DNA from 4 places in the Allobosea sp. NPDC055332 genome. Region 1 is predicted to be linked to each of the others. Evidence: riboswitches for the same ligand, from Rfam matches in the RefSeq annotation. Region 1 holds a riboswitch; each other region holds the start of a gene.

Region 1 (6,984 bases):
CCGCGAGACGGGGCGCACGCTCTTCGCCACCTGGCATTCGCGTTTTGCCCCGGCGGTTGCGCCGGCCCGCGCGTTCCTGGCGCGGCATCGGCCTTTGTCCGTCGCTGTGACCTGGAAGGAGGACGTGCGCATCTGGCATCCCGGGCAGGACTGGATCTTCGAACCGGGCGGGCTCGGCGTCTTCGACCCCGGCATCAACGCGCTCTCCATCCTGACCGCGATCCTGCCCGAGCCGATCTTCGTGACCGGAGCGGAGCTCGCCTTTCCGGCGAACAGGCAGGCGCCGATCGCTGCCGAGCTCACGCTTGCCGGCATGTCCGGCCTGCCGATCCACGCTGCTTTCGACTTCCGTCAGACCGGTCAGCAAAGCTGGTCGATCCAGATCGAGACCGAGGCCGGCACGTTGCAACTGGATTCCGGCGGGACGCGGCTCAGCCATGGCGGCCGAGTCCTCGTCGACGAGCCGGAGCGGGAGTATCCCGAAATCTACCGGCGCTTCGTCGAGCTGGCCGGCGAGCGCCGCAGCGAGGTCGATCTCGCGCCGCTCGCCCTTGTCGCCGACGCCTTCCTGCTCGGTCGCCGTCGCATCGTCGAGCCGTTCGAGCACTGAGCCAAGCTTGATCAAGCCCTTGGGGACTGCTCTGCACGATGGGCGCCGTCGTGCTTCCGCAAACGTCTGCTTTCGGGCAATGATCAAGCGTCGGCACCGGCGCATCGCGCGAGCGACGCGTACGCCGGCGACCAACTGCTGGGCGGTCTGCCGCACAAACGATCTTGCGCGGCAGGAGCAATCTGGACCGTTACTCCCAGCTCAGCGCGCCGCCGTTCTGGTACTCGATGACGCGGGTCTCGAAGAAGTTCTTCTCCTTCTTCAGGTCCATCGCCTCGGACATCCAGGGGAACGGGTTCTCGGTCTCTGCAAAGACGGGAGCAAGGCCAAGCTGACCGCAGCGGCGGTTGGCGATGAAGTGCATGTATTGCTCGCACAGCGCCGCATTCAGCCCGAGGAAGCCCCTCGGCATCGTGTCGCGGCCATAGGCGGCTTCGAGCTCGGCCGCATCGCGGATCATGCCGCGCACCTCGTCGTGGAAGGCTTTGGTCCAGAGATGCGGGTTCTCGATCTTGATCTGGTTGATGACGTCGATGCCGAAGTTCAGGTGGATGCTCTCGTCGCGCAGGATGTACTGGTACTGCTCGGCGATGCCGACCATCTTGTTGCGTCGGCCGAGCGAGAGAATCTGCGCGAAGCCGGTGTAGAACCACATGCCCTCGAAGATCGCATAGAAGGTGATCAGATCGCGCAGCAGGGCCTGGTCGTTCTCGGGCGTCCCGGTCCGGAACTCCGGATTCTCGATGCTCTGCGTGTGCTTCAGCGCCCAGGCCGCCTTGTCGGTGATCGAGGGCACCTCGCGGTACATGTTGAACAGCTCGCCCTCGTCGAGGCCGAGGCTCTCGACGATGTACTGGAAGGTGTGGGTGTGGATCGCCTCCTCGAAGGCCTGGCGGAGCAGGTATTGCCGGCATTCCGGGTTGGTGAGGTGGCGGTAGATCGCCAGCACGATGTTGTTGGCGACGAGCGATTCCGAAGCAGCGAAGAAGCCGAGATTGCGCTTGAGCATGCGCCGCTCGTCCTCGGTCAAACCGTCCTTCGACTTCCACAGCGCGATGTCGGCCTGCATCGAGACCTCGGTCGGCATCCAGTGATTGTTGCAGCCGGAGAGGTACTTCTCCCAGGCCCATTTGTATTTGAGCGGCAGGAGCTGGTTCACGTCGGCGCGGGCATTGATCATACGCTTATCGTCGACGCTGACGCGCCCGCCATTGCGGTCGATCTCGCCGAGGCCGGTAGCGTCCGCAGCGGGTGTGGTGTTGGTGAGGATGGTGGGATTCGCCGGGTTCGCCGGCTTGGTATCGGACCAGTCGAGCATGGGGTGTTCCGTTCGATAGAATGAGGCAGATCAGCCCTCCCCGTCATGCTCGCCCTTGTGGCGAGCATCCACGTCTTGAACATCGCACGCTGTCAGCGAAGCGAAGACGTGGATGGTCGGGACAAGCCCGACCATGACGGTCAAAGGCGCCGGGGAAGAGGTGGACTACTGACACGCCTCGCAGGTCGGATCGTCGATCGAGCAGGCATTCGGGACGGCCATGCCGTTCTCAAGAGGGATATCGACGATGATCGGCGCAGCCGCCTTCGCGGCGACCGGCGCGGTAGCGGAGACCGCATTGAGCTTGCCGTCCGTGCCCTTCAGCGTCGACTTCTCGACATGGGTCGCCGACAGCGCGCGCAGATAGTAGGTCGTCTTCAGCCCGAGCCGCCAGGCCAGCCGATAGGCCTCGTCGAGCTTCCGGCCGGAGGGCTGGGCCATATAGAGATTGAGCGACTGGCCCTGATCGATCCACTTCTGCCGGCGCGCGGCGGCGCGGATCAGCCACTCGGTCGGAATCTCGAATGAGGTGGCGTAGAGCGCCTTGAGATCATCGGGCACGCGGTCGATCTGACTGACCTTGCCATCGTAGTACTTCAGGTCCGAGACCATGACCTCGTCCCAGAGACCGCGCGCCTTCAGGTCGTGGACCAGCCCGGCATTCATCACGGTGAAGTCGCCCGACATGTTCGCCTTGACGTAGAGCTGGCTATAGGACGGTTCGATCGACTGCGAAACGCCGACGATGTTGGAGATCGTCGCGGTCGGCGCGATCGCCATGCAGTTCGAGTTGCGCATGCCGGTGGTCTTCACCCGCTGACGCAGGCTCTCCCAATCCAGCGTCGCTGAGCGGTCGAGCTCGACATCCCCGTCACGCGCTTCCGAGAGGATGTCGAGCGAGTCGATCGGCAGGATGCCCTTCGACCAGAGCGAGCCCTCGAAGCTCGGATAGCGGCCGCGCTCGGCGGCAAGATCGACCGAGGCCGAGATCGCATGGAAGCTGATTGCCTCCATCGAGCTGTCGGCGAAGGCGATGGCCTCCTCCGATGCCGTCGGCAGGCGTAAGCTCTGCAGCGCGTCCTGGAAGCCCATGATGCCGAGACCGACCGGGCGATGGCGCAGGTTCGAACGGCGCGCTTCGGGGATGGTGTAGAAATTGATGTCGACGACATTGTCGAGCATCCGCATCGCGGTCGTCACGGTCCGCTGGAGCCGCGCCTGATCAAGTCCCAGCGCCGAAACGTGCGCAGCGAGGTTCACGGAACCCAGATTGCAGACCGCGACCTCGTCGGCCGAGGTGTTGAGTGTGATCTCGGTGCAGAGGTTGGAGGAATGCACCACGCCGGCATGCTGCTGCGGCGAGCGCAGATTGCAGGCGTCCTTGAAGGTGATCCAGGGGTGGCCGGTCTCGAACAGCATGGTCAGCATGCGCCGCCAGAGATCGAGCGCCTTGATCCGCTTGAAGACCTTGATCTGGCCGCGAGCCGCCTTCGCCTCATAGCCCTCATAGGCGTCCTTGAACGGCTTGCCGTAGAGGTCGTGCAGGTCGGGCACCTCGTCAGGTGAGAACAGGGTCCAGTCACCGCCGGCCTCGACGCGTTGCATGAACAGGTCGGGAATCCAGTTCGCCGTGTTCATGTCATGGGTGCGGCGACGATCGTCGCCGGTGTTCTTTCGGAGGTCGAGAAACTCCTCGATGTCGACATGCCAGGTCTCGAGATAGGCGCAGACCGCACCCTTGCGCTTGCCGCCCTGGTTGACCGCAATCGCGGTGTCGTTCGCGACCTTCAGGAACGGCACGACGCCCTGGCTCTCGCCATTGGTGCCCTTGATATGGGCGCCGAGACCGCGCACCGGCGTCCAGTCATTGCCGAGACCACCGGAATATTTGGCGAGCAGCGCGTTGTCCTTCACCGCCTTGAAGATGCCGTCGAGATCGTCGGCGACCGTGGTCAGGAAGCAGGAGGAGAGCTGCGGCCGCAGCGTGCCCGAATTGAACAGGGTCGGCGTCGAGGCCATGAAGTCGAAGGACGACAACAGGTCGTAGAACTCGATCGCCCTGCCCTCACGGTCGATCTCGCGGATGGCGAGGCCCATGGCGACGCGCATGAAGAAGGCCTGCGGCAGCTCGAAGCGGTTGCCGCGGACATGCAGGAAATAGCGGTCGTAGAGCGTCTGGAAGCCGAGATAGTCGAACTGCAGGTCGCGCTCCGGCTTCAGCGCCGCGGCGATGCGGGCGATGTCGAAGCGGCCGAGCTCGGGGTCGATCAGTTCGTTCTCGATGCCCACCTTCAGATAGGCCTCGAAATACTCGCCATAACGGCCGGCCATCTCGGCTTGCGTCGCCTGTTCGGCTTGGCCGTAGGCGAAGCTCAGCGCCTCACGCCGGAGCTTGTCGAGCAAGAGGCGGGCCGAAACTTTCGAATAGTTAGGCTCGCTCTCGATCAGCGTGCGGGCGGCGAGGATCGGCGCCAGCGCCAATTCGTCGAGCGAGATACCGTCATAGAGGTTGCGGCGCGCCTCGGTGAGGACCGGCTCGGGAGAAACGCCGTCGAGATCGACGCAGGCCTCGCGTACGACCTTGTCGAGGCGGGCAGCATCGAGCGGAACGAAGGTCCCGTCGGCGAGCTTCATCTGCAGGGAGGGAGCCGCGGCAACTGCAGGCTTTGCTTCGGCCTGCGCCTTCGCCCGCTCCTGCGCCCGCTCGGCGCGATAGAGCACATAAGCGCGGGCGACCTTGTGGTGCTCGCCCCGCATCAGCGCCAGCTCGACCTGGTCCTGCACGTCTTCGATATGGAATGTGCGGCCAGAGGCGGCCCGGCGCGTCAGCCCGGCAACGACCTGCTCGGTCAGCTCGGCGACGACATCGTGGATTCGGCGCGAGGCGGCAGCGCTCGAACCCTCTACCGCGAGGAAGGCCTTGGTGAGGGCCACCGCGATCTTCGCCGGATCGAATGGCGTCACCGCGCCATTGCGGCGAATGATCTGATAGCCGGGCTCGTTCGCGACCGATTTTTGCGGCGCAGCGGTAACCGGCAAGGCGGCCGTTGGCCGTTCCGCTTCGAGAGACAGAGACATCGGCATCAACCCCAAGATGTTGAGGGCAAAGGCCGAGCGGTTGCGTCGAGAAGGCGCGCGGCAACCCAAGGCCGCGACCTGCCAAGCGCACCACCGGGACACCCCGCCCGAGGACGTAAACTAGGGTCGCGGCAGGTCTCCTGGCTCACGGGTCACCGCTCGCGTCCGTCTTCCCAAAGCCCGAAGGCCTCAGTGACTCGAATGGACGCGAACTCACCGCTGACAGTTGCGGGGGCAGCGCCGGTCTCTCACCGGCTTCCCTCTTAGCTCTCGATCTTGCGATTCGAGAGACCATCGACCACCAGATTTAGTGCTATGAGCACATGCGCTGTCAACTGGTCGTGCGCGCGGGTTTCCTCGACCGCATGTGGAAAGCGAGGACATCTCGGCCTCAGCGTTCGAGAAAGGTATGAACATGGAGACATAAAGATGTCTTTATATTTATTATTGACGACTGGCGATTGGCGCGCCATGATCAAGCGTCGAGGTTCTCCGGCACGGCTTGCCGCATCGGAGCTAAGAGGGAAGCCGGTGTGATGCCGGCGCTGCCCCCGCAACTGTCAGCGGCGAGCTTGCTGCCCCCCGATGTCACTGAGGCTCTCCAGCCTTGGGAAGACGGGCACAAGCGACGACCCGTGAGCCAGGAGACCTGCCCCGACACCATGAACGTCCTCGGGCGGGGTGTCCCGGTGGTGCGCTTGGCGGCTCCGCCCGGACTTGCGTTCGGCCGGTCTTCGTCCCGCGTCCGCTTTGGCCTTTGCCCCCAACTTGTTGGGGTTAAGCCTATGTCTCAATCAGTACATGTCGCCACTCTCGGCACACCGCGCATCGGTCCGCGCCGCGAGCTCAAGACCGCGCTCGAAAGCTTCTGGGCCGGAAAGTCAGACGAGCAGTCTCTGCTTGAAACCGCGGCCGGCCTGCGCGCCGCCAACTGGGCACGCCAGAAGGCGCAAGGGATCACGGTGATCCCGTCGAACGACTTCTCCTTCTACGATCAGGTGCTCGACACCAGCGTCATGGTCGGGGCGATCCCGGCGATCTACGGCTGGAAGGGCGGCCCGGTGCCGCTCGGCATCTATTTCGCCATGGCCCGCAGCTCGCAGGGCGATGTCGAGGCGCACACCTCCTGTGGCCACGCTCATCACGACCACGACCATCATCACGGCGTCCCGGCGCAGGAGATGACCAAGTGGTTCGACACCAACTATCACTACATGGTGCCAGAGTTCGCAGCCGGACAGCGCTTCGAGCTCGCCTCGCTGAAGCCGGTCGAGGAATATCGCGAAGCCAAGGCGCTCGGCTATGAGACCCGCCCGGTGCTGCTCGGCCCAGTCACCTTCCTGAAGCTCGGCAAGGCCAAGGATCCGGCCTTTAATCCGCTCTCGCTGCTTGGCGAATTGCTGCCGGTCTATATCGACGCGCTGCGCCGGCTCTCGGCCAACGGCGCCGAATGGGTGCAGATCGACGAGCCCTGCCTCGTTCTGGATCTCGACGAGCCGGCCCGCGAGGCGCTGCGCCGGACCTATGCGACGATCGCGCACGCCCTGCCGCAGCTGAAGATCATGCTGGCGACCTATTTCGGCGCGCTCGGCGACAATCTCGACACTGCGGTGGCCCTACCGGTCGCCGGCCTGCATCTCGACCTCGTCCGTGTGCCCGAGCAGCTCGACGCGGTCCTTGCCAAGGCGCCGCGCGGCCTGGTGCTCTCGCTCGGCGTGGTCGACGGCCGCAATATCTGGAAGGCCGATCTCGAGAAGGTTCTCGCGAAGATCGAGCCGGTGATCGCCAGGCGCGGCACCGATCATGTTCAGGTCGCGCCGTCCTGCTCGCTGCTGCACAGCCCGATCGACCTGGAGCTCGAGACCAATCTCAATTCCGAGGTAAAGGGCTGGCTCGCTTTCTCCGTCCAGAAGATGGGCGAGCTCTCGACGCTCGGTCGCGCGCTCGGTGGCGAGCGCGACAGCGTCCAGGAAGCCTT
Region 2 (6,984 bases), on a different contig from region 1:
CATCGATCTCGCGCACCGTCGCTCCCGCCTTGCGCCAGGCCGGCGCATGCTCGCCATAGGTCGGCCCAAGCACGGCGACATTCGCGGCCGGGACCAGACGCGGCAGCAATTCGATCAGGATCTGCGTGCCGGGCGCCGCGACGATGCCGCTTTCAGCGCGAATCCGGTAGGCCTTGCGGGCCGCTGACAGCAGCGCCGACTCCTCCGCCTTGCCCGGCAGGCGTTGCCACAGGCTTAACGGCAGCTCCGGAAGCGGATAGGGGATCGGGTTGATACCGGTCGAGAGATCGATCCAGGGTTTTGGCGCCTGCGGAAACAGCGCCTGGGCCGTGGCGAGATCGCCGCCATGCCAGATCGCTTCCTTCGTCTCCCCAGCCGCCATGTCGCTCTCCGCAAGCCTGCCGCTCCTCCTCGCCGCCCTCCTGATCGAGGCGGCGATCGGCTATCCGGCGCGCCTGTTCGCATGGATCGGCCATCCCGTCACCTGGATCGGCGCGCTGATCGGCTGGCTGGACCGCAGCCTCAACCGCGAAGCCATGAGCTTCGCGATGCGGCGAATGGCCGGCGTCGCTGCGCTCCTGATTCTGCTTGGGGTGACGCTCGCAGTTTCGCTTGGGCTGGTCGCGCTCTGTCGCCTCGCTGCACCGTTCGCCCTGCTGCCACTGGCATTCCTGGCCTCGTCTCTGCTCGCCCAGCGCAGCCTGCACGAGCATGTCGCCCGCGTCGCTGAGGGACTGGAGCAAGGCGGCCTCACCGGCGGGCGCGAGGCGGTCGCGATGATCGTTGGTCGTGATCCGGAGAGCCTCGACAAAGCCGGCGTCGCCCGCGCCGCGATCGAGAGCCTCTCCGAGAATTTTTCCGACGGCATCGTCGCGCCGGCCTTCTGGCTCGGCCTCGGCGGCCTGCCGGGCGGGGCGCTCTACAAGGCGATCAACACCGCCGATTCGATGATCGGCCACAAATCGCCGCGATACCTCGCCTTCGGCTGGGCGGCGGCGCGGCTCGACGATCTCGTCAATCTGCCGGCTTCGCGGCTGACCGCCTTGCTACTGACTGCCGCCGCGGCGCTCGACCGGCAGGCCGATGCCGGCGCGGCCTGGCGCGCGGTTCGCCGTGATGCCGGACGCCACCGCTCGCCCAATGCCGGCTGGCCGGAAGCGGCGATGGCGGGTGCCCTCGGCCTGCGATTGGCCGGCCCACGCATCTACGGTGCGGTCAGGGTCGAGGATGGCTGGATGGGCGATGGCCGGGCGGAAGCAACCGCCGCAGATATCCGACGGGCGCTCGCCCTCTACCGGCGCGCCTGCCTGCTGCTCTGGGGGCTGGCAGGAATTGGAAGCGCGGCTGCGCTCGCCCTCTAGAACTCGATCCCCTCCTGCGCCTTCACGCCGGCGGCGAAATGATGCTTCACCAGCGTCATCTCGGTGACCAGATCGGCGGCCTCGATCAGCTCCGGCTTGGCGTTGCGGCCAGTGACGACGATGTGGAGGTCGGGTCGGCGGGCCTGCAGCACCGCCACCACCTCGGCCAGCGGCAGGTAATCGTAGCGCAGGGCGATGTTGAGCTCGTCCAGCACCAGGAGCCGGATGCTCTCATCCGCCATCAACTCCCTGGCTTTCTCGAACGCTCGCGTCGCGGCGGCGATGTCGCGGGCCTTGTCCTGCGTCTCCCAGGTGAAGCCCTCGCCCATGGAATGCCAGGAGACCTGGTCGCCGAAGGCGTCCAGCGCCTTGCGCTCGCCGGTCGACCACGCGCCCTTGATGAACTGTACGACGCCGATGCGCCAGCCATGGCCGAGCGCGCGCAGGATCAGGCCGAAGGCGGCGGTCGACTTGCCCTTGCCCGGGCCGGTGTTGACGATCAGCAGGCCCTTTTCCAGCGCCTTGCCGGCGACCTTGGCGTCCTGCACCGCCTTGCGCTTTTCCATCTTCGCCTTGTGGCGGGCGGCGTCCTCGGCCTCGTTCGTCATCGCGTCACTTCACCTGCATCGGCAATCCGGCGACCATGAAGACCACGCGCCCGGCCTGCGCCGCAAGCCGCTGATGCAGGCGGCCGGCCTCGTCGCGAAAGCGCCGGGCGAGCGCATTGTCCGGCACGATGCCGAGGCCGACCTCGTTGGAGACCAGTACCACCGGCGCACTCGCCTCGCGGCAAGCCGCCACGAGCTCGCCGGTCGCGATCGCGATGTCGCGCTCGGCCAGCAGCAGATTGGTCAGCCAGAGCGTCAGACAGTCAACCAGGATGGGTTGCCCGACACGCGCATTGCGGATCGCCTCGGGCAGCGCGACCGGCGCATCGACCGTCAGCCAGTCGCGCGAGCGCCTGGCGCGATGCTCGGCGATGCGGGCGCGCATCTCGTCGTCATAGGCCTGGGCGGTGGCGATATAGGTCCAGGGCGCCGGCAGAGCCTCGATCAGCGCCTCGGCATGACGGCTCTTGCCGGAACGGGCGCCGCCAAGGACGAGGGTGAGCGGAGGGAGGGTCATGTCTACCATTCGCTTTCAAGGATCATCGTGCATTGCACAGCACCGCGCCTGTGGCTAATGATCGTCGATGACGGTGCCTCGACAACGAGGTGAAAAGGGAACGCGGTGAAGGACCGCGGCTGCCCCCGCAACTGTAAGCGGCGCGTCCTGCGCCATCGGCCACTGGGTTTCCCGGGAAGGCGGAGCAGGACACCAAGCCGTGAGCCAGGAGACCTGCCGTCTTTCGATGTCGTCCAGCAGGCTGCCGGTGGGGTGGCCAAGGAGAACCAGATGAATACGGCTACCGTCACCAGCCAGGCCAGCGTTTCGGAGCGGGCGAAAGCCGTCGCTGCCGCGCTGATCCTCGGCTTCGTGCTGATCTACACCGTCGGCTTCGCTGCCTCGTCCACTGTCCACAACGCGGCGCACGACACCCGTCACGGCCTCGCTTTTCCCTGTCATTGAGGGGAAGCACATGGTCACGCGTGTTCTCACGGTCAGCATTCTGGCCGGGCTTCTGGCTGGGCTGCTGATCTCGGCGCTCCAGCACGTCACCACCACCCCGCTGATCCTCAAGGCCGAGACCTATGAGGCGGCTTTGCGTGCGCCGAGCGGGCCGGTGCAGGCCGCGTTCTCGGGCGAGGCCCGCATCCAGCTCGCGCATAACGACCCGAAAGCCGGGGCCGAGCACACCGGCGAGCATGAATGGAAGCCGCAGGACGGCCTGCAGCGCACCGCCTTAACCAGCCTGGTGACGATCGGTACTGCGATCGGCTTCGCCGCCCTGCTTCTTGCCGGGATGATCGCCGCGAACGAACATATCGACCAGCGCCGGGCCTTGGCCTGGGCCGTCTGCGGCTTCCTCGCCTTCGGGCTCGCCCCGGCGATGGGGCTGGCGCCCGAATTGCCGGGCTCCGCCGCGGCCGAACTGCAGCACCGCCAGCTCTGGTGGCTGCTCACGGCGGTGGTCACCGCCGGCGCGCTCTTCGTCTTCCTGCGGGTCGAAGCCTCCTGGGCGCGGGCGCTCGCCGTACTGGCGCTACTGCTGCCGCATCTGATCGGTGCGCCGCATCCGGCCGCGCCGGAGAGCAAGGTGCCGGCCGAGATCGCCGCGCATTTCGCCGCGCTCTCGCTCGCCATCCAGGCCGCGCTCTGGCTCGTCACCGGCTTTGCCGTCGGCGTGCTCTGGCCTTGGGCCACGCGCCGCAGCACCGCCACCGCGGTCGCCTGACGCCTCGCGCGGCCGACCACGGCCGCGCCAGCCCAAGGAGGCGTTTTGATGCTCGAAGGCGATCTCGCTTTCGCGACGCAAGTCCGGCAGGAACCGGGCTGCACCATCCATGTCTGCACCGTCTGCCGGCGCCAGCGCGAGGATCTGCCGGAAGGCTATGACCAACCCGGCATCGGCCTTGCGGCAGCGCTCTCCGAGCGCATGGCCGGCAGCGGCATCGCCGTCATCCCGGTCGAATGCCTCTCCGTCTGCAAGCGGCCCTGCACGATCGCGCTCGCGGCCGAGGGCAAGTGGACCTATCTGATCGGCGATCTCGACGCCGGTCTTCATCTCGACGAGATCGTCAGCGGGGCGGAGAAATTCGCCGCCAGCGCTAACGGCATCGTTCCCTGGAAAGAAAGACCCGCTCCGTTCCGCAAGGGCGTGGTCGCGCGCGTGCCTCCCCTGCCGCGCACACAAGGATCAAACGAATGAACGCTCCCCAGACCACGACGCTCGGCAAGGTGCCGTGCACGATCATCACCGGCTTCCTCGGCGCCGGCAAAACCACCCTCGTCCGGCATCTGCTCGAGAACGCCGGCGGCAAGCGCCTCGCCGTTCTCGTCAACGAGTTCGGCGATCTCGGCTTCGACGGCTCCTTCATCGCCGGCTGCGGCATCGAAGGCTGCACGCAGGACGACATCGTCGAACTGCCGAACGGTTGCATCTGCTGCACCGTCGCCGACGACTTCGTGCCGGCGCTGGAAAAGCTGCTGAACCGGGAAAACCCGCCGCAGCACATCCTGATCGAGACCTCCGGCCTCGCTCTGCCGAAGCCGCTGGTCAAGGCCTTCAACTGGCCGGCGATCCGCTCGCGCGTCACCGTCGACGGCGTCATCGCCGTGGTCGACGGGCCGGCGGTGGCCGAGGGCCAGTTCGCCGACGATCCCGAGGCGCTGAAGGCGCAGGCCGCGCAGGACCAGGCGGTCGATCACGACAACCCGCTGGAGGAGGTGTTCGAGGACCAGATCCTCTGCGCCGACTTGATCCTGCTCAACAAGAGCGACCTCGTCGACGCCGAAGGGCGCGAGCGCGTCAAGGCCGAGATCGCCCAGCACCTGCCCAAGGCGATCAAGGTGGTCGAGACCGCCCATGGCAAGGTCGAGCCGGCGCTGATCATCGGGCTGGGAGCCGCAGCCGAAGCCGATCTGGCGGCGCGTCCCTCGCATCACGGCGAGGGCGAGGATCACGACCACGACGATTTCGACAGCGTCGCGCTGCCGCTGCCGCAGGCCGGCTCGCCGGAGGAACTCGTCGCCCGTGTCGCCAAGGCGGCCGAGGCCGAGGGCGTGCTGCGCCTCAAGGGTTTTGCCGGCATTCCCGGCAAGCCGATGCGGCTCGTGGTGCAGGGCGTCGGCCGGCGCGTTGGCCACCACTACGACCGGGCCTGGGGCGCCAATGAGCCGCGCGACGGCCGGCTCGTGGTGATCGGCCTCAAGGGCTTCGACCGCGCCGCCGTGGAAGCGGCGCTCGCCGGCTGATGCGATGCATCTTCTCCCGACCAGCGAAGTGAGGCTCGACGACGGCGAAGACGCCGTCGACCTCGCTTTGCCGCCGGGAGACCTCGTCGTCCTCTCCTTCAGCGACAGCGACCTCTCGGCACTGGCGGCGGCCGCGCCCGATAGCGGGCTGACCTTGCGCCTCGTGCCGCTCCGGCGCTTCAAGCACCCGCTCTCGATCGACCTGCTGATCGAGAAGACCCTCGCCAGCTCGCGCTTCGTGCTGCTGCGCTGCCTCGGCGGGCTCGACTATCTCCGTTACGGCGTGGAGCAGATCGCCGCCGCCTGCCGGCAGCATGGCGTCGCTCTGGCGGTCTTGCCGGGCGATGACCGGGCGGACGAGCGGCTCGCCGGATATGGCACAGTGCCATCGGAGTTCGCTGCAGACCTGCTCGGCCATTTCCATGCCGGTGGTGGTGCCGAGAACATGCGGCGGTTGCTGGCGCGGGTCGACGGCTATCTCGCCGCGCTGCCCTCATCCGACCCGGCTGCGCTGGGCCACCTTTTCCCCCGAGAGGAGAAGGATCAGCCAACGAAAGGCGAGGCGGCTGCGTCAGCCTCCTTCTCCCTCCGGGGGAGAAGGTCCCGGCAGGGGGATGAGGGCCGGCGCGACCTTGCGCCAGTTGCACTCCCAACGCTCTTCGCCCTCGGCCCAAACGCCGCGCCCCTGCCTTGGCGGGAAGCACTCTCCGCCCTGCCGGCCGACACCTCGCTCGTTCCCATCCTCGTCTACCGCTCCGGCGTCGCTGCCGGAGACACGGCGATGGTCGAGGCTATCGCGTCAGCTCTCGCCGAGTGCGACCTCAGCCCACTCCCGCTCGCTCTGACCAGCTTGAAGGACGCAAGCGTTGCGGCCGAGCTCGCCGCGTTGATAGCGACGCGCAAGCCGGCCCTGATCGTCACCACCACCGCCTTCTCGGCTCGCGACGGCGACGGCTTCGTGCTCGACGCTGCCGATTGCCCGATCCTGCAGGCCGTGCCGGTCGGCAGCGTGCGCGAGGCCTGGGAGGCATCGCCGCGCGGGCTCTCCGCCGCCGACCTTACCATGCAGGCGGCGCTGCCGGAGTTCGACGGAAGGCTGGGAGCCATCCCTGTCGCCTTCAAGGAGGAGATCGCCGATCCGGCAACCAGCCTGACATTGCGGCGGCTCACACCGGATGCCGATTGCATCGCCGCTCTCGCCGACCTCGCAGCGAACTGGGTCGCGCTCGGCAGCAAGCCGCGTGGCGAGCGGCAGCTCGTGCTGGTGATGTCCGACTATCCCGCCCGCGGCGGCCGTGCCGGCTTCGCCGTCGGCCTCGACACGCCAGCGAGCGCGCTGGCTATCCGGGAGTTGCTGGGTGGGGCGGGTTATGATGTCGGCGGCAACGCCGCCACCCCTAACAGCCCTCATCATGAGGAGCCGCGCAGCGGCGTCTCGAAGGATGACCCCGCACGCTCTGGAGCATCCTTCGAGACGCGGCCTTCGGCCGCTCCTCAGGATGAGGGCTGGAAATTGATGCAGGCACTCACCGAAGGCCCGGCTGACTTCACCGTCCCGCTCGCCAGCTACCGCGCCTGGCTCGCCAGCATCCCGGCCGCTGCGCGCGAAGCCCTCATCGCAAGCCAGGGCCAACCCGAAACCGACCCCACCTGCGGCGGCGAGGCTTTCCATTTCCGGCTCGTACGTTTCGGCAAGCTCGCCATCGCGCTGCAGCCGCCGCGCGATGCCTCGCCCGATCGCAAGGCGCGCTATCACGATCCCGACGCG
Region 3 (6,984 bases), on a different contig from region 1:
TCGCCTGATGAAACCCGTCATCCTGTCCTCCCTGATTGCAGCCTGTCCCAGCCCGCCTGAGCGGCGGCGTTCTTCTTGATGTCTCCCAGGCGCCTGCCGGCCAGCTCAACTCCTGAGCTTGCGGGCGAGGCGCGGGTCGATGGAATCGCGCAAGGCGTCGCCGAGCACGTTGACGGTGAGCACCAGCAGCGCGAGCGCGATCCCGGGAAAGGCGATCATCCAAGGCGCGCGCTGCATGAAGGGCCTGGCCTCGGCCAGCATGTTGCCCCAGCTCGGTATGGTCGGCGGCGTGCCGGCGCCGAGAAAGGACAGGATCGATTCCACGATCATCGCCGAGGCGAAGACATAGGTCGCCTGCACGATGATCGGCGCCGCGGCGTTGGGCAGGATGTGGACGAAGAGCATGCGCGGCAACCGCACTGCGCTGGCGGTGGCCGCCTCGACATAGGCGTGCTCGCGCACGACGAGCACGGATGCGCGCACGATCCGGACCATGCGCGGGGTCTCGGCGACGCTGATCGCGATGACGACATTCGTCACGCTCGAGCCGAACAGCGACATCAGGGCGATGGCGAGCAGGATGCCGGGAATGGCCATGATCCCGTCCATGACCCGCATGACGATGCCGTCGAGCCAGCGGACATAACCGGTGACGAGCCCGACCAGCAGGCCGACGACGACCGTGACCGCCATGACGAGCGCCCCGACGGTCAACGAGATCGCCGCCCCGTTCATGGTGCGCGAGAAGGTCGAGCGCCCGACCTGGTCGGTGCCAAAAAGATGATCGAGGCTGGGCGGGCGCAAGCGCTGCAGCGGGTTCAATCGCACGGGATCGACCAGCAGGACCGGCGCCAACAGCGCGACTAGCACGAAGAAGGCCACGACGCACAGCCCTGCAAGGATGACCGGGTTGGCCCGAACGAAGCGCCAGGCCGCAACCGCCAGCGCGGATTTGTTCGGCGCTACCGCGCCTGGTCCCGAGTGCTCGGTTTCCACCATCGCCATCGCTCGCCTCAATAGCGAATGCGCGGGTCGAACAGCGCGTAGCTGAGATCGACCAGGAAGTTCACGACGACGTAGATGACCGAGAAGACCAGGATCAGCCCCTGCACCACGGGGTAGTCGCGGCGCAGGATCGCATCCGTGGTCAATCGGCCGAGGCCAGGGATGTTGAAGACCGTCTCGGTGACGACGACGCCGCCCAGCAGCGCGGCGATGCCAACGCCGACCACCGTGACGATCGGGATGGCGGCGTTCTTCAAGGCGTGCCGGATGACGATGCGGCGCGGCCCGACACCCTTGGCCCGGGCCGTGCGGACATAGTCATCGGCCAGCACCTCGAGCAGGCTCGCCCGGGTGATCCTCGCCAGCAGCGCCGCATAGAGCATCGCCAGAGCCGTCCCGGGCAGGACGAGGCTGTGCAGGCAAGGCAGCAAACCTTCGGCGAGCGGCACATAGCCCTGCGTCGGGAACCAGCCAAGCGTCAGCGCGAAGACGTAGACGAGCAGGAAGGCGACGACGAAGACCGGCGACGAGAAGCCGAGCATCGCGAAGGCCATCACCGCCCGATCGAAGCGGCTGCCCGCCTTCACTGCAGCGATGGTACCGAGCGGCAGCGCGATCACCAGCGCCATCACGATCGCGACCAGCGCCAACATGGCAGTCGGCTCGGCCCGCATCCGGATCAGTTGCGTGACCGGCATGTCGGAGAAGACCGAGCGCCCGAGATCGCCGCGCGCGATCTGACCGGCCCAGGCGGCAAGCTGGTCGATCAGGGGCCGGTTGAGGCCGAGCTGCTCGCGAATGGTCTCTATCTGCGCCGTCGTCGCCTGATCGCCCGCGATCAGGATCGCAGGATCGCCCGGGGTCAGGCGCAGCAGAAAGAAGACGAAGAGCGCGACGAAGGCGAGGACCGGCACGGTGGCGGCAAGGCGGCGCAGGAAGAACGGCATCATGATGCGCGTCTCCCATTTCCGCGCCGGCGGCAGCACGGCTTCGACACGTTAGCCTCCCTAGGCAGCATTCACATTTTGAAACGTTTCAATGCAAGCTCTCACACCTTATAACCAGTCGCAAGCCCCGCACTACGGCAACTTGCGTCAAAAATGCTTGGCCTCTAGAAGTAGTTTGAACCGTTTCACAGAGAGGCTCATGGCGACGATCCGTGACGTGGCTCGCTTGGCCGATGTGTCGGTGGCGACCGTCTCGAATGCCCTGAACAATGCCGAGCGCGTCAGCCCGGAGCTGCTCGGCCGCGTTCGCGCTGCCATGGCGAAGCTGAACTACGCCCCGCATGCCGGCGCACGCTCGCTCAGGAAGCGCTCGAGCGGGCTGCTCGGCCTGATCGTCGCCGACATCACCAACCCGTTCTTCTCCGACCTGTTCGAGGCGATCGAGGACGCGGCGGCGGCCCGCGGCTATCTCGTCCTGCTCTGCAATTCGAGCGAGCGCAGCGAGCGGGAGGAAGCCCATCTGCGCATGCTGCGGAACCAGCGGATCGACGGGCTGATCCTGGCGCCGACCGGTGCGGTCTCGATCCATCGCGCCTCGCTCCTCGCGCAGCTCGAAGTACCGATCGTGCTGGTCGACCGGGCGATGGACGGGCTCGGCTACGATGCCGTCACCCTCGACAACCGCAAAGCAGGCTTCGAAGCGACGAGCCAGCTGATTGCTTGCGGACACGGGCGCATCGCGCTGATCAATGGACCGGAGATTCTCAGGACCGCGGCCGATCGCATGCAGGGCTATCGAGAGGCCCTGCTGGCCAATGGCCTCCCCTTCGATCCGGCGCTTGTTCGCGATGCCGGCTTCCAGGAGCAGCCGGCCGTCGAGGCGCTCTCCGACCTGCTGGCGCAGGACGACCCGCCGACGGCCGTGCTCGCGACCAACAACCTCATGACCATCGGCGCGATGAAAGCTTTGGCCGATCGCGGCCTGGCCTGCCCCGACGACATATCGCTCGTGGGCATCGACGACCTGCCCTGGGCCGATGCAGTGCAGCCGCGACTCACCGCCATGGTCCAGCCGGTTCGCGCCATGGGCGAGGCAGCCTTCGACATGCTGGCCCAGCGGATCGCCGGGACGCGGCTCGGCCCGGGCAGCACCGTCGTGATGCCAGCGGATCTCATCGTCCGCCGCTCCTGCGGTGCGCCCCAGCCCATCCGGAGCTTCCATGGCGAATGATCTGACGTCGCTCAGTGCCGTAGCCGTGCGTGGGCTGCTGCAGGCCGGCAAGGTGAGCTCGGTCGAGCTCGTCCAGGCGGCGCAGGCGCGCCTCGCCATCGTCGAGCCGCTGGTCAACGCCGTGCCAACGCTCTGCATCGAGCGGGCCCTGGCGCAGGCCACAGAACAGGACACTCAGCGGCGCGCCGGCCAGAGCAGCGTTCTGGGCGGCATCCCGATCGTCGTGAAGGACAACAACGACGTCGGCGGCGTGCGCAACACCGGCGGAACCTCGATCTTCCGCGACCGGATCTCTGAAGCTTCCGACCGCACCGTCGCCTTGATGGAGACCAATGGCGCGGTCGTGCTCGGCAAGTCGAACCTGTCGGAGCTCGGCGGTGCGCAGACCACCAACAGCGTCCACGGCACGACGCGTAACCCTTACGACATCCGCCTCACCTGCGGCGGCTCCTCCGGCGGCGCGGCCGTCGCGCTGGCGACCGGCGAAGCCTGGCTGGCGCATGGCAACGATTATGGCGGCAGCCTGCGTATCCCCGCGGCCTTCTGCAACGTCACGGGTTTGCGCCCCACCCCCGGGCGTATTCCGCGCAAGCGCCTCGCCGATCCGTTCGACACCATCGCCGTCGAAGGACCGATGGCGCGCGACGTCGCCGATCTTGCGCTGTTCTTCGACGCGATGACCGGCTTCGATCCCGGCGACTTCCTGACCAGTCCATCGCACGAGCCGCTCTTCCTCGCCGCCGCGCAGGACCCGAGGCGACCGGCCCGGGTCGCCCTGTCCGCCGATCTCGGCGAGCTACCTATCGCTCCGGCGATCCGGAATGCCCTGGACCGTTTCGCGGTGCTGCTGGAAAAGGCCGGAACCATCGTCCATCGCGGCGCTCCCTCGGTGGCCGGAGCGATGGACGCGTTTCGGGCGCTGCGCGGCGAAGGCTTCTTCGCGACCTGGGAGCCCCTGCTCGATACCCATCGCGAGCAGTTCCCGGCGCCGGTGATGGCCGATCTCGTTCGCGGCCGCGATCAATCCGGAGCGGCGATCGTCGCGGCCAATCGCTATCGCAGCGAACTCTACCGCCGCACCGTCGATCTCCTCGACGAGCACGACTTCCTGGTCTGCCCGGCAACACAGGTCCTGCCCTTCCCGGCGCAAACGCTGTTCCCGACCGAGATCGAAGGCCGGCCGATGCAGGACTATCTCGACTGGATCTCGATCACCGCGATCTGGTCGCTGACCGGGCTTCCGGCGATCGCAATCCCGATCGGCTTCTCGCCGGAAGGCCTGCCGATCGGCATCCAGATTTTGTCGCATGGCCGGCGCGAAGCGGACCTGTTCAGGCTCGCCGCCTGGATCGAGCGCGAGCTCGCACTGCCGACCGCGCCGATCGATCCGCACTGAGCCGAGCGCGACAGTTCACAGGAGATCGATCGGCGCCGAAGATCGCCTCGCCGTGGCGCCGATGACGGCTCCGTCAAGACGGCCAGGGCTTGAACAGGCCACGAGACTACCCAAATCGCTACTCGAAAGGGGCCCTCGCCGCATCGCGCAACGGAGCTTCGCCATGGATACCGAGAAGCTGAAGCAGTTTCGTAAGCAATCGATCGAGAAGGCCCTTCGTGCCGGGCTCCCCGCCTATTTCCTCGACGAATGCGCCGATGACGGGGTGATCCGCGTCAAACCCAATGGCGTCGCGGAGCGGATCGTCGTCCTGCAGGGCCAGGCCCGGATCAGCCCGTTCGAGTGCCGATCCTGCTGAGCTTTGGCTCCGGCCGACCTCGCCGTCGATCGCGGTGAGGCCGGACCATCATCGTCATCCGGAGAGGCCGGTTCGCGACGATCCAGCTGGCTTGCGGGGCGGCTCGCTCCTGGCCTGGCAACCGCCCGAAACACGGCCAGGACCTTGCGATCCCCGACACCGGCGTCACGACGGCGATCACCAGCGGCGCTTGACGGTTCGGCCCGGCCCTATAGGTTGAGCCGCGATCGAGGTTCTCCGGGCTGTCCCCCGGAGCTAAGAGGGAATTCGGTGGGGCGCCCAGCGCCGAAGCCGAGGCTGCCCCCGCAACTGTAAGCGGCGAGCTCTCTGTCCATCGTCCACTGGCGCATCTGGCGCCGGGAAGGCCGGGCGGAACCGGCATCGACCCGCGAGCCAGGAGACCTGCCCCGGTCGTCGAAGACGTCTTTCGGACGGGGTGTTCCGGAGCTGTGTGTCGATGGCGGCCTTGGCCTCCATCCATCCACGCCCCTGCGCAGCTCCTCGTTCGTCATCTCGGGGAGCGATGAAATCCATGTTCATGCAGATTGCCGCCCGCGCCATCGCGGAGACCTTGACGGCTGAGCGCAGCCAGTCCTATCAGAAATGCAACATTGTAACAATCAAGGTTGCTTCTGTGCCGACCCCGCACCAGTTCGCTCGCCGTCTCCGCCTGCCGATCGCCGGGCTCCTCGGCTTCCTCGCCGCGGGCGCGGCCTGCGCCGCACCGACGCAATACCCGCTGACCCTTGAGAATTGCCGCGAAAGCGTGACCTTTACCGCTCCGCCCAAGCGCGTCGTCGCGATCGGCCAGACCCAGACCGAGATCCTCTACGCACTCGGCCTCGGCGACCGTGTCGTCGGCACGGCGGTGTGGTTCTCGCCGGTCGCAAAACCCTATGAAGCGGTCAACGCCAAGGTGAAGCGCCTCGCGGACAATGATCCGAGCTTCGAGGCGGTGCTGGCGCAGGAACCCGACCTCGTCACCGCGATGTTCGAATGGCATGTCGGGCCGAACGGCATCGTCGGCAAGCGCGCCCAGTTCGCGGGGGTGAAGGTACCGACCTATGTCTCGCCGACCGATTGCATCGGCAAGGACAATTCCGGCGCGGGCGACGGCGTGCGCACCCAGATGTTCACGATGGAGCTGGTCTATCGCAACATCCGCGAATTCGGGCAGATCTTCGACGTCGCCGAGCGGGCCGAGACGCTCGTCGCCGAGCTGAAAGCGCGCGAGGACAAGGCGGTCGCGGCCGTCGCCAGCCTCAAGGCCAGGGACGTGCCGGTCGTGGTCTGGTTCTCCAGCCGCGACATCAAGGGCGACGGTTTCATGGCCGGTAAGAACGGCGTGCCGGCCTATATCCTGTCGAAGCTCGGCGCCCGCAACATCATCAGCACCAATGAGGAATGGCCGCTGGTCGGCTGGGAGAGCATCGCCGGCGCCAACCCGGCGGTGATCGTCACGGTGAAGATGGATCGCCGCCGCTTCCCGGCCGACGATATCGAGAAGAAGCTCGATTTCCTGAAGACCGATCCCGTCGCCAGCAAGCTCGATGCGGTGAAGAACAACCGGATCGTGATCCTCGATGTCGGTGCGACCCGCGCCGGGCTCGACACGGTCGACGGCATCGAGACGCTCGCCAAGGCGATCTCCGGCTTCGGCCTTTCCCCTTGAGCCACGCCGCCCACGGCCCGAACTGGCCGGCGCGGATCGCGATCGCGCTGGCCTCGCTCGTCGCGCTCACCATCTCGGTGGCGCTGGCGGTGACGATCGGCGAGATGCGCATTCCTCTGGGCACCGCGCTGCGGGCGCTCGGCAACGGGCTGTTCAAGCTCGATTTTCCGGTGAGCGCGATCCAGCAGGGCGTGATCTTCGATTATCGCCTGAGCCGGGCGCTGATGGCCGGGCTCTGCGGCGGCGCGCTCGCGCTCTCGGGCGCGATCCTGCAGGCGCTGCTGCGCAACCCGCTGGCAGAGCCCTATGTTCTCGGCATCTCCGCTGGCGCCTCGACCGGCGCCGTCGCGGTGCTGATCCTCGGCGTCGGCATTG
Region 4 (6,984 bases), 140 kb from region 1:
CCCGGCATCGTCGCGATCATCGGCCCCTCCGGCACCGGCAAGTCGACGCTGATCCGTTGCATTAACCGGCTGGTCGACCCGACCTCCGGCTCGATCATGCTCGGCGGAACCGATCTGGCGAAGCTGCAAGGCGAGCCTCTCAGGGCTGCGCGCCGGCGCCTCGGCATGGTCTTCCAGGAATACAACTTGGTCGAGCGATTGACGGTGATCGAGAACGTGCTTTGCGGCCGGCTCGGCTATGTCCCGGTCTGGCGTGCCTGGACGCGGCGCTTCCCCGAGGCGGACATCGCGCGCGCCTTCGCGCTGCTGGAATCGGTCGGCCTCGGCGATTTCGCCACCCGCCGCGCCGACCAGCTCTCCGGCGGCCAGCGCCAGCGCGTCGGCATTGCCCGCGCGGTGATGCAGGAGCCCGATCTCATCCTCGCCGACGAGCCGACCTCCTCGCTCGATCCCAAGACCTCGGTCGAGATCATGGAACTGCTCGCCAAGGTCGGGCGCGAGCGCAATATCCCCGTGCTGGTCAACATCCACAACGTGGCGCTGGCCCGCCGCTATGCGCTGCGGATGATCGGCATGTCCAAGGGCCTCGTGATCTATGACGGCCCGCCGGCCGGGCTGCGGGACAGCCATCTCGCCGAGATCTATGGCGGCGAAGGCTGGATGGAATGAGCGCCGCTCCTGTCAGCGCTGGCACCAGCTTGCGCAGCCGCGCCTTCCCGCCGAACTGGCCGCTGCGCTTCGGCGCACTGCTGTTCGTTGCCTATGTGATCTATGCGGCGGGGATCGTCGACATCCGCTGGGAGCGCTTCGTCCAGGGCCTCGGCAATGGCGCGCGCTTCCTCGGCCGCATGTTCCCGCCGAACCTGGCGCACGACAAGATGCAGCTGCTCGCGCAGGGCATGCTGGAATCGCTGCAGATCGCGATCATCGCGACCGGCGCCGGCGTGCTGCTCGCGTTGCCGGTCGGCCTCTGCGCCGCGCGCAACCTGATGCCGCTGCCGGTGACGATCCTGGCGCGTGGGCTGATCGCGCTCTGCCGGACTTTCCACCCGGTCATCGTCGCCATCCTCTTCGTCAAGGCGGTCGGCTTCGGCGCGCTCGCCGGCATCCTGGCGCTGATCGTCGCGACCATCGGCTTCATCGCCAAGCTGATCGCCGAGGCGATCGAAGAGATGTCGATGAAGCCGATCGAGGCGCTACGCGCCGCCGGCTCGCCCTTCCTGTCGGTCGTCACCATGGGCGTGGTGCCGCAGGTGCTGCCGCGCTTCATCGGCTTTGCCGCCTACCAGCTCGATTCGAACCTGCGCAATTCCGCCCTGGTCGGCCTGGTCGGCGGCGGTGGCATCGGCGCCACCCTCTTCACCGCCTTCCAGCGCTTCGACTACGACTTCGTGCTGACCATCATCATCGCGATCATCCTGGCGGTAATGGCCGGCGAGATCCTCTCCGCCTTCATGCGCCGGGTCTATCAGGACGAGGCTCCGAGCGGCGAGGTCAAGCAGGGCGCCTCCGGCCCGGTCTGGCACCGTTTCACCACGGCCGAGCGCAGCATGCGTCTCGCCTTCTGGGCGGCCGCTGCGTTGGCGCTCGGTTGGTCGCTGCAGACCATCGAGGTGATCCCCGAATTCCTCTACGACGCGCCGGCGCAGACGGTCGACCTCTTTGCGAGGATGTGGCCGATCGACTGGGCTTACTTCCCCAAGACCGTGCAGCAGGCGCTGATCGAGACGCTGCACACCGCAACGCTCGGCACGATCCTGGCGATCCTGCTGGCGACGCCGGTCGCGCTGATGTGCGCCCGCAACATCTCCTCCTCGGCCTGGGTCAACACGCTCGGCCGCTTCATCCTGGTCGCGACGCGCTCGGTGCATACGCTGGTCTGGGCGCTGTTCTTCGTCGCCGTCTTCGGCCCCGGCGCGCTCGCCGGCGTGCTGGCGGTCGCGGTCCACTCGATCGGCTTCACCGGAAAATTCCTGGCCGAGGCGATCGAGGAGGCCAAGCCCGGCCCGATCGAGGCGCTGCGAGCCGCCGGGGCACCGCGGCGCTCCGTCCTGCTCAAGGGCTTCTGGCCGCAGGTGAAGCCGGCTTTCCTCGCCGTCAGCCTGTTCCGCTGGGACATCAATGTGCGTGAGAGCGCCGTGCTCGGCTTGGTCGGCGCCGGCGGCCTCGGCGTCGCCCTGCAGGCCGCGATGGACAATCTCTACTGGGACCAGGTCGGGCTCGTGCTCGTCGTGATCTTCGCGGTGGTGGTTGTGACCGAGATCGTCACCGCCACATTGCGGGCGAAGGTGATCTGAGGGCTTGCGGTTGGCCGATAGCTGGCGGTTTCCGCTGTGCCCATGACGGCCATCCACAGCCTGCGCGGCGATGCCAGCGTTGCGGGTTGACGCCACAATCCCGCCATATAGGTTGACGCGCGTCGAGGTCTTCGGAGCGATCCGAAGCTAAGAGGGAATCCGGTGCGGCGTTCGCGCCCAATCCGGAGCTGCCCCCGCAACTGTAAGCGGTGAGTTTCCGACCACAACGTCACTGGCGTTCACGCGCTGGGAAGACGGTCGGAAGCGCTGATCCGCGAGCCAGGAGACCTGCCCCGACGGCGTATTGATGTCGCGCGGGCGGGGTGTCCGGCGGATCGCTGGCATCTTCGGCCGCTTCCGCCGCCGTCATTGCCGCGCTCCCGAGCAGCCCTGTCCCGCATAGCGAGGGGCTGACGACGGTGACGATGCATATAAGCGCAGGCTGCGAGGCCTGGTCTCGAACAGGGCAGGCCGTGCCTTTTACGGGCATGATCTATTGTAATGATATAACATATCATTCATAGGCACGGCATGACCTCTGCTTTCCCTGTCTCCGCCGGGCGAGACAACAGTCCGCTCGACCCCCTCGCGCTCTACGCCAGCGCGATCGACACCTCGGATTATGCGGTGCGCGTGGCGCCGCTCATTCGCCGCCTGGCTTTGGACATTGGCGACCTCGTCGATGTCGGGGCCGGGGGCGGCCAGCTCGGCTCGGCGCTCCTCGAACCCGGCCGCGCCTGGACGGCGATCGAGCCGTCGCCGGTAATGCAGGCGCGGCTTGCTGTGCATGAACGGCGGCCCCGCGTCATTCCGTTCGGTTGGGATGACGAGCGCGTCGTCTGCGAGGCTGCCGACACGGTGTTGGCAGCGACGATGCCCGGCTACTTCCACGACCCGCTCACCTTTCTCGCGCGCTGCCGGACATGGGCGCGCCGCCAGGTCATCTGGGCGGTACCGGCGCAGAAGGCTCCGAAAGGCTTGATCCTCGCCGCCTGCCTGCCGCGCGAATGGCATGGCGAGGACGAGACGCCCGGCATCGACCTTGTCCTGCCGAAGCTGGGGGGCAGCCAGCCCGACCGGATGGATGCGATCGACTGGACCTTCTCGCTCGTGCTCTCCGACCTGCCGGCATTCGCCGCCTTCCAGGCGGACCGGCTCGGCTGGGTGCCGGGTGATCCGCGCCGGCCCGAGCTCATCGCCCATCTCAGCAAGCAGGCTGTGCCGACCGAAGGCGGCCTGTGCCTCTCCTGCCATCGCCGCTCGGCCATCCTCGTCTGGACCCTGTCATGACTGCCCGCCATCTTGCCGCCGTCGCGCTTCCCTTCCTGCTGCTGACGGTGCCGGCCTTCGCTCAGGCCGAGATCAAGCTTGACGAACTCGTCGTCACCGCCACCGGCCGGCCCGAGCTGCGCAGCCAGATCCCCGGCACCGTCCAGGTGATCGAGCGCGAGAAGATCGAGCACTCCTCGGCGAAATCGCTGACCGACCTGCTTGCCGAGAACGCCGTCGGCTTCTTCAGTGAATGGACGCCGGCGCAGACCTCGATCAACATCCGCGGCGGCGCCAGCGACGGCCAGGGCAAGGATTTCCGCAGCCAGGTGCTGGTGCTGATCAACGGCAGGCGCGCCGGCACCGCCAATCTCTCCAAGCTCTCGCCGGCCGATGTCGAGCGCGTCGAGGTCGTGCGCGGCCCATCCTCGGTGATCTATGGCAGCCAGAACATCGGCGGCGTGATCAATATCATCCTGAAGACCGGCCGCACCGCGCCGGGCACGATGATCGAGGCGGCAGGCGGCTCCTGGGGGCTGTTGCAGGGCAAGGCCCAGACCGGCGGCCTCTATGACAGCATCGACTGGTATGCCGGCATCTCCGGCGGCAGCCGCGACGACTACCATTCCGGGCGCGGCGGTACCACGATGGCCAATACCGGCTGGAAGCGCTTCGGGCTCACCGGCGCGCTCGGCCTGCAGATCAACTCCGACCATCGCGTCGACCTGATGCTGCGTACCGACGGCATCTACGATGTCGGCTTCCGCGGCTCCGGCGCCAACACGATCAGCCAGGAGGATCGCTACAACAACTCGTTCGACATCAGCTACAACGGCCAGCTTCCGGGCGGGCAGGTGCGCTGGCTGCTGCAGGGCTATGCCGTGCAGGACGTCGACAATTTCCGCTGGGCCTCGCCGGTGATCCGCGGCGGCACCGGCCTGCCGGCGCCGGGCACTGCTGCCGACTACAACCGCCGCCAGCTCGACATCGTCGGTACCCGCTTCCAGCCGCGGGCGACGCTCTGGCAGGGCAACGAGATCCTCGCCGGCTGGGACTGGGAGCGCAGCACGCTGCGGTCCACCCGCGATCGCATCGGCGTGCCTGGCAATCCGCTCGCCCCGGTCTCGCCGCAGGACAACAACCAGTCGGAGACCGTCAACGCCATCTATGTCGAGGATTCGCAGAAGCTGTTCGACGACCGGCTGACCCTGCGCGGCGGCATCCGCCGCAGCTTCGGCACGACCAGCTTCGAGTATACGCCGAACCTCGCCGGCCAGCAGCCGCGCGAGGTCGACTATCAGGCGACGACCTACTCGACCGGTGCGACCTTCAAGGCGACTGAGCAGCTCAGCTTCCGGGTCGGCTACGCCACCGGCTTCCGTGCTCCGACCGCGACCGAACTCGCCGCGGACTTCAACACGCTCGGCGGCGGGCGCATCTTCGGCAACCCGTCGCTGAAGCCCGAGACGAGCCGGCAGGTCGAGGTCGGCGCCACCTATCTCGGTGTCGGCTGGCGTGTCGATACGGCGCTGTTCCAGAATGTCATCTCGGACCGCATCATCACGCAGCTCCGGCCTGGCGTCGCCAATACTTCGGACTACGCCAACAACAGTGGCGATGTCGTCGTGCGCGGCCTCGAACTGCAGCTCGACGGCGACCTGCTGAAGCTGGCCCGCTTCGAGGATACGCGCTGGCGCTGGTCGGTCTTCGCCAACGGCGCCTATAATTTCGACATGAAGGACAAGGGCGCCGCCGTTACCGCCAACACCGACAATGTCGAGCGGATGTACAAGTACCAGGCGGCGATCGGCACCCGTTTCGGCCAGAGCGGCGGCCAGTATGACTGGTCGATCCAGGTGCAGGGCATCCTGCGCGGGCCGATCTGGTACAACACCGAGGAGAACCTGGTCGCGACGGCGGAGCCCTTCCGCGAGTTCATCCACCGCAAGGCGCCATTCTGGGTGTGGAACGTGCGCGGCGAGGTCGAGATCGCCAAGGGCGTGAAGCTGTTCGCGCTGGTCAACAACCTGTTCAACAAGAACGAGCACCCGATCTTCATCGGCCTGGACAAGAAGCCCTACAAGCTCGACTCCCGCTTTGCCAATGGCGGCTACGGCACCTCGATGCCGGGGCTCGAAGTGCAGGCCGGCCTGCAGGCAAGGTTCTGACGGCCCGATGAAGCGCCTGCGACTGCTCAGCCTGGCTTTGATGGTGCTTGCCGCGTCCTGGTCTGCGGCAACGGCAGAACCGATCCGGCTGACGGACGCTGTCGGCAGGCAGGTCGAGATCGCCAGGGCGCCCGAGCGCATCGTGCCGATCTTCGCCTCCAACACCGAGCTTGTGGCGGCTCTCGGCCTGTCGGGTCGCGTCGTCGGCATCGAGGCCTATACGCGCTATCCGCCGGAGGTCCTCGACCGGCCGCAGGTCGGCGGGCGGCTCGGCTTCTCGGTCGATGCCATCGTCGCGCAGCGGCCGGATCTGCTGATCGTGACGCCCTCGCGCCAGGCGATGCACCAGCTGATCGAACCGATGACCCGGCTTGGCATCCCCGTTATCGTGCTGCTCAGTCGCAGCGTCGGCGAAGTCATGGCCAATCTGCGCCTGGTCGGCCGGGCGACGGGACAACCCGAACGCGGCGAAGCCGTCGCAAAGGCGCTCGAGGACCGGCTCGCCTCGGTCGAAGCCGCTGCGCCCACCAGACGGCCGCGCATGGTCATGATCACCGGCCGCCTCGGCAACGGGCTGGTGCTGGTTGCACGCGCCGATAGCTATACCGGCGACGCCATGGTCAAGGCCGGCGGGCGCCATGCGCTGGAGCGCAGCATCGTCGCGCAGGTCTCGCCCGAGGCGGTGATCGCGGCCGATCCCGACATCCTGCTCTTCGCCGGCCGCAAGGACGAGCTCGAGGCGCTGGTCGCCCAGCCCGGCTGGCGGCTGCTGCGGGCGATCTGCAGCGGCAATGCGCATCTCGTCGCCCGCGCCGAATTCCTGATCCCGGGGCCGCGCACGGTCGATGGCATCGAGAAGCTGGCGGCGCTGCTGCGGCGGGCTCGCATTTGATGAAGCGTGTACTGCTCCTGCCGCTCGCCCTTCTGCTCGCGCTCGCCTTCGGTGCAATGGCGGGCCATGACTGGGCGTCGCCGGCACGGCTATTTGCTGCGATGTCCGGCGATACCTCGCTGCAGAGCCAGCTCCTGATGGTCTGGCGCCTGCCACGTGTGCTGGCGGCGGCGCTCGTCGGGGCGCTGCTTGGCCTCGGCGGCGCGATCTTCCAGGGCGTGTTCCGCAACCCGCTGGCCGAGCCTTATCTGCTCGGCTCGTCCGGCGGAGCCGCGATCGGCGCCACGGTTGCGCTGCTGGTGCCGCTCGGCCTGCCGGCCGGACCGGCGCTCGCGGGTCTTTCCTTCCTCGGGGCCTG

The links. Region 1 has a riboswitch for cobalamin ahead of ACWIGM_RS24700 (ribonucleoside-diphosphate reductase subunit alpha). Riboswitches for the same ligand answer to the same signal wherever they lie in the genome.
Region 2: linked by a shared signal. The riboswitch ahead of ACWIGM_RS28440 (CbtB domain-containing protein) and the one ahead of ACWIGM_RS24700 (ribonucleoside-diphosphate reductase subunit alpha) in region 1 are both predicted to bind cobalamin.
Region 3: linked by a shared signal. The riboswitch ahead of ACWIGM_RS16590 (ABC transporter substrate-binding protein) and the one ahead of ACWIGM_RS24700 (ribonucleoside-diphosphate reductase subunit alpha) in region 1 are both predicted to bind cobalamin.
Region 4: linked by a shared signal. The riboswitch ahead of ACWIGM_RS25355 (class I SAM-dependent methyltransferase) and the one ahead of ACWIGM_RS24700 (ribonucleoside-diphosphate reductase subunit alpha) in region 1 are both predicted to bind cobalamin.

Annotation. Positions count from the first base shown of each region.
Region 1 is NZ_JBSHMO010000004.1:659,809-666,792, reverse strand. Features, by position in the region: gene ACWIGM_RS24710 (Gfo/Idh/MocA family protein) at 1-610, shown strand, start outside; gene ACWIGM_RS24705 (ribonucleotide-diphosphate reductase subunit beta) at 801-1,928, opposite strand; gene ACWIGM_RS24700 (ribonucleoside-diphosphate reductase subunit alpha) at 2,094-5,006, opposite strand; cobalamin riboswitch at 5,120-5,318, opposite strand; cobalamin riboswitch at 5,475-5,677, shown strand; gene metE (5-methyltetrahydropteroyltriglutamate--homocysteine S-methyltransferase) at 5,792-6,984, shown strand, end outside.
Region 2 is NZ_JBSHMO010000005.1:608,590-615,573, reverse strand. Features, by position in the region: gene cobD (threonine-phosphate decarboxylase CobD) at 1-382, opposite strand, end outside; gene cbiB (adenosylcobinamide-phosphate synthase CbiB) at 381-1,361, shown strand; gene cobO (cob(I)yrinic acid a,c-diamide adenosyltransferase) at 1,358-1,969, opposite strand; gene cobU (bifunctional adenosylcobinamide kinase/adenosylcobinamide-phosphate guanylyltransferase) at 1,974-2,486, opposite strand; cobalamin riboswitch at 2,542-2,721, shown strand; gene ACWIGM_RS28440 (CbtB domain-containing protein) at 2,757-2,930, shown strand; gene ACWIGM_RS28435 (CbtA family protein) at 2,941-3,696, shown strand; gene ACWIGM_RS28430 (DUF1636 family protein) at 3,745-4,170, shown strand; gene cobW (cobalamin biosynthesis protein CobW) at 4,167-5,216, shown strand; gene cobN (cobaltochelatase subunit CobN) at 5,221-6,984, shown strand, end outside.
Region 3 is NZ_JBSHMO010000003.1:48,722-55,705, reverse strand. Features, by position in the region: gene ACWIGM_RS16620 (ABC transporter substrate-binding protein) at 1-21, opposite strand, end outside; gene ACWIGM_RS16615 (ABC transporter permease) at 106-1,005, opposite strand; gene ACWIGM_RS16610 (ABC transporter permease) at 1,014-1,955, opposite strand; gene ACWIGM_RS16605 (LacI family DNA-binding transcriptional regulator) at 2,152-3,183, shown strand; gene ACWIGM_RS16600 (amidase) at 3,173-4,579, shown strand; gene ACWIGM_RS16595 (hypothetical protein) at 4,743-4,937, shown strand; cobalamin riboswitch at 5,151-5,361, shown strand; gene ACWIGM_RS16590 (ABC transporter substrate-binding protein) at 5,470-6,609, shown strand; gene ACWIGM_RS16585 (FecCD family ABC transporter permease) at 6,606-6,984, shown strand, end outside.
Region 4 is NZ_JBSHMO010000004.1:799,469-806,452, forward strand. Features, by position in the region: gene phnC (phosphonate ABC transporter ATP-binding protein) at 1-669, shown strand, start outside; gene phnE (phosphonate ABC transporter, permease protein PhnE) at 666-2,297, shown strand; cobalamin riboswitch at 2,405-2,607, shown strand; gene ACWIGM_RS25355 (class I SAM-dependent methyltransferase) at 2,829-3,587, shown strand; gene ACWIGM_RS25360 (TonB-dependent receptor) at 3,584-5,734, shown strand; gene ACWIGM_RS25365 (ABC transporter substrate-binding protein) at 5,742-6,626, shown strand; gene ACWIGM_RS25370 (FecCD family ABC transporter permease) at 6,626-6,984, shown strand, end outside.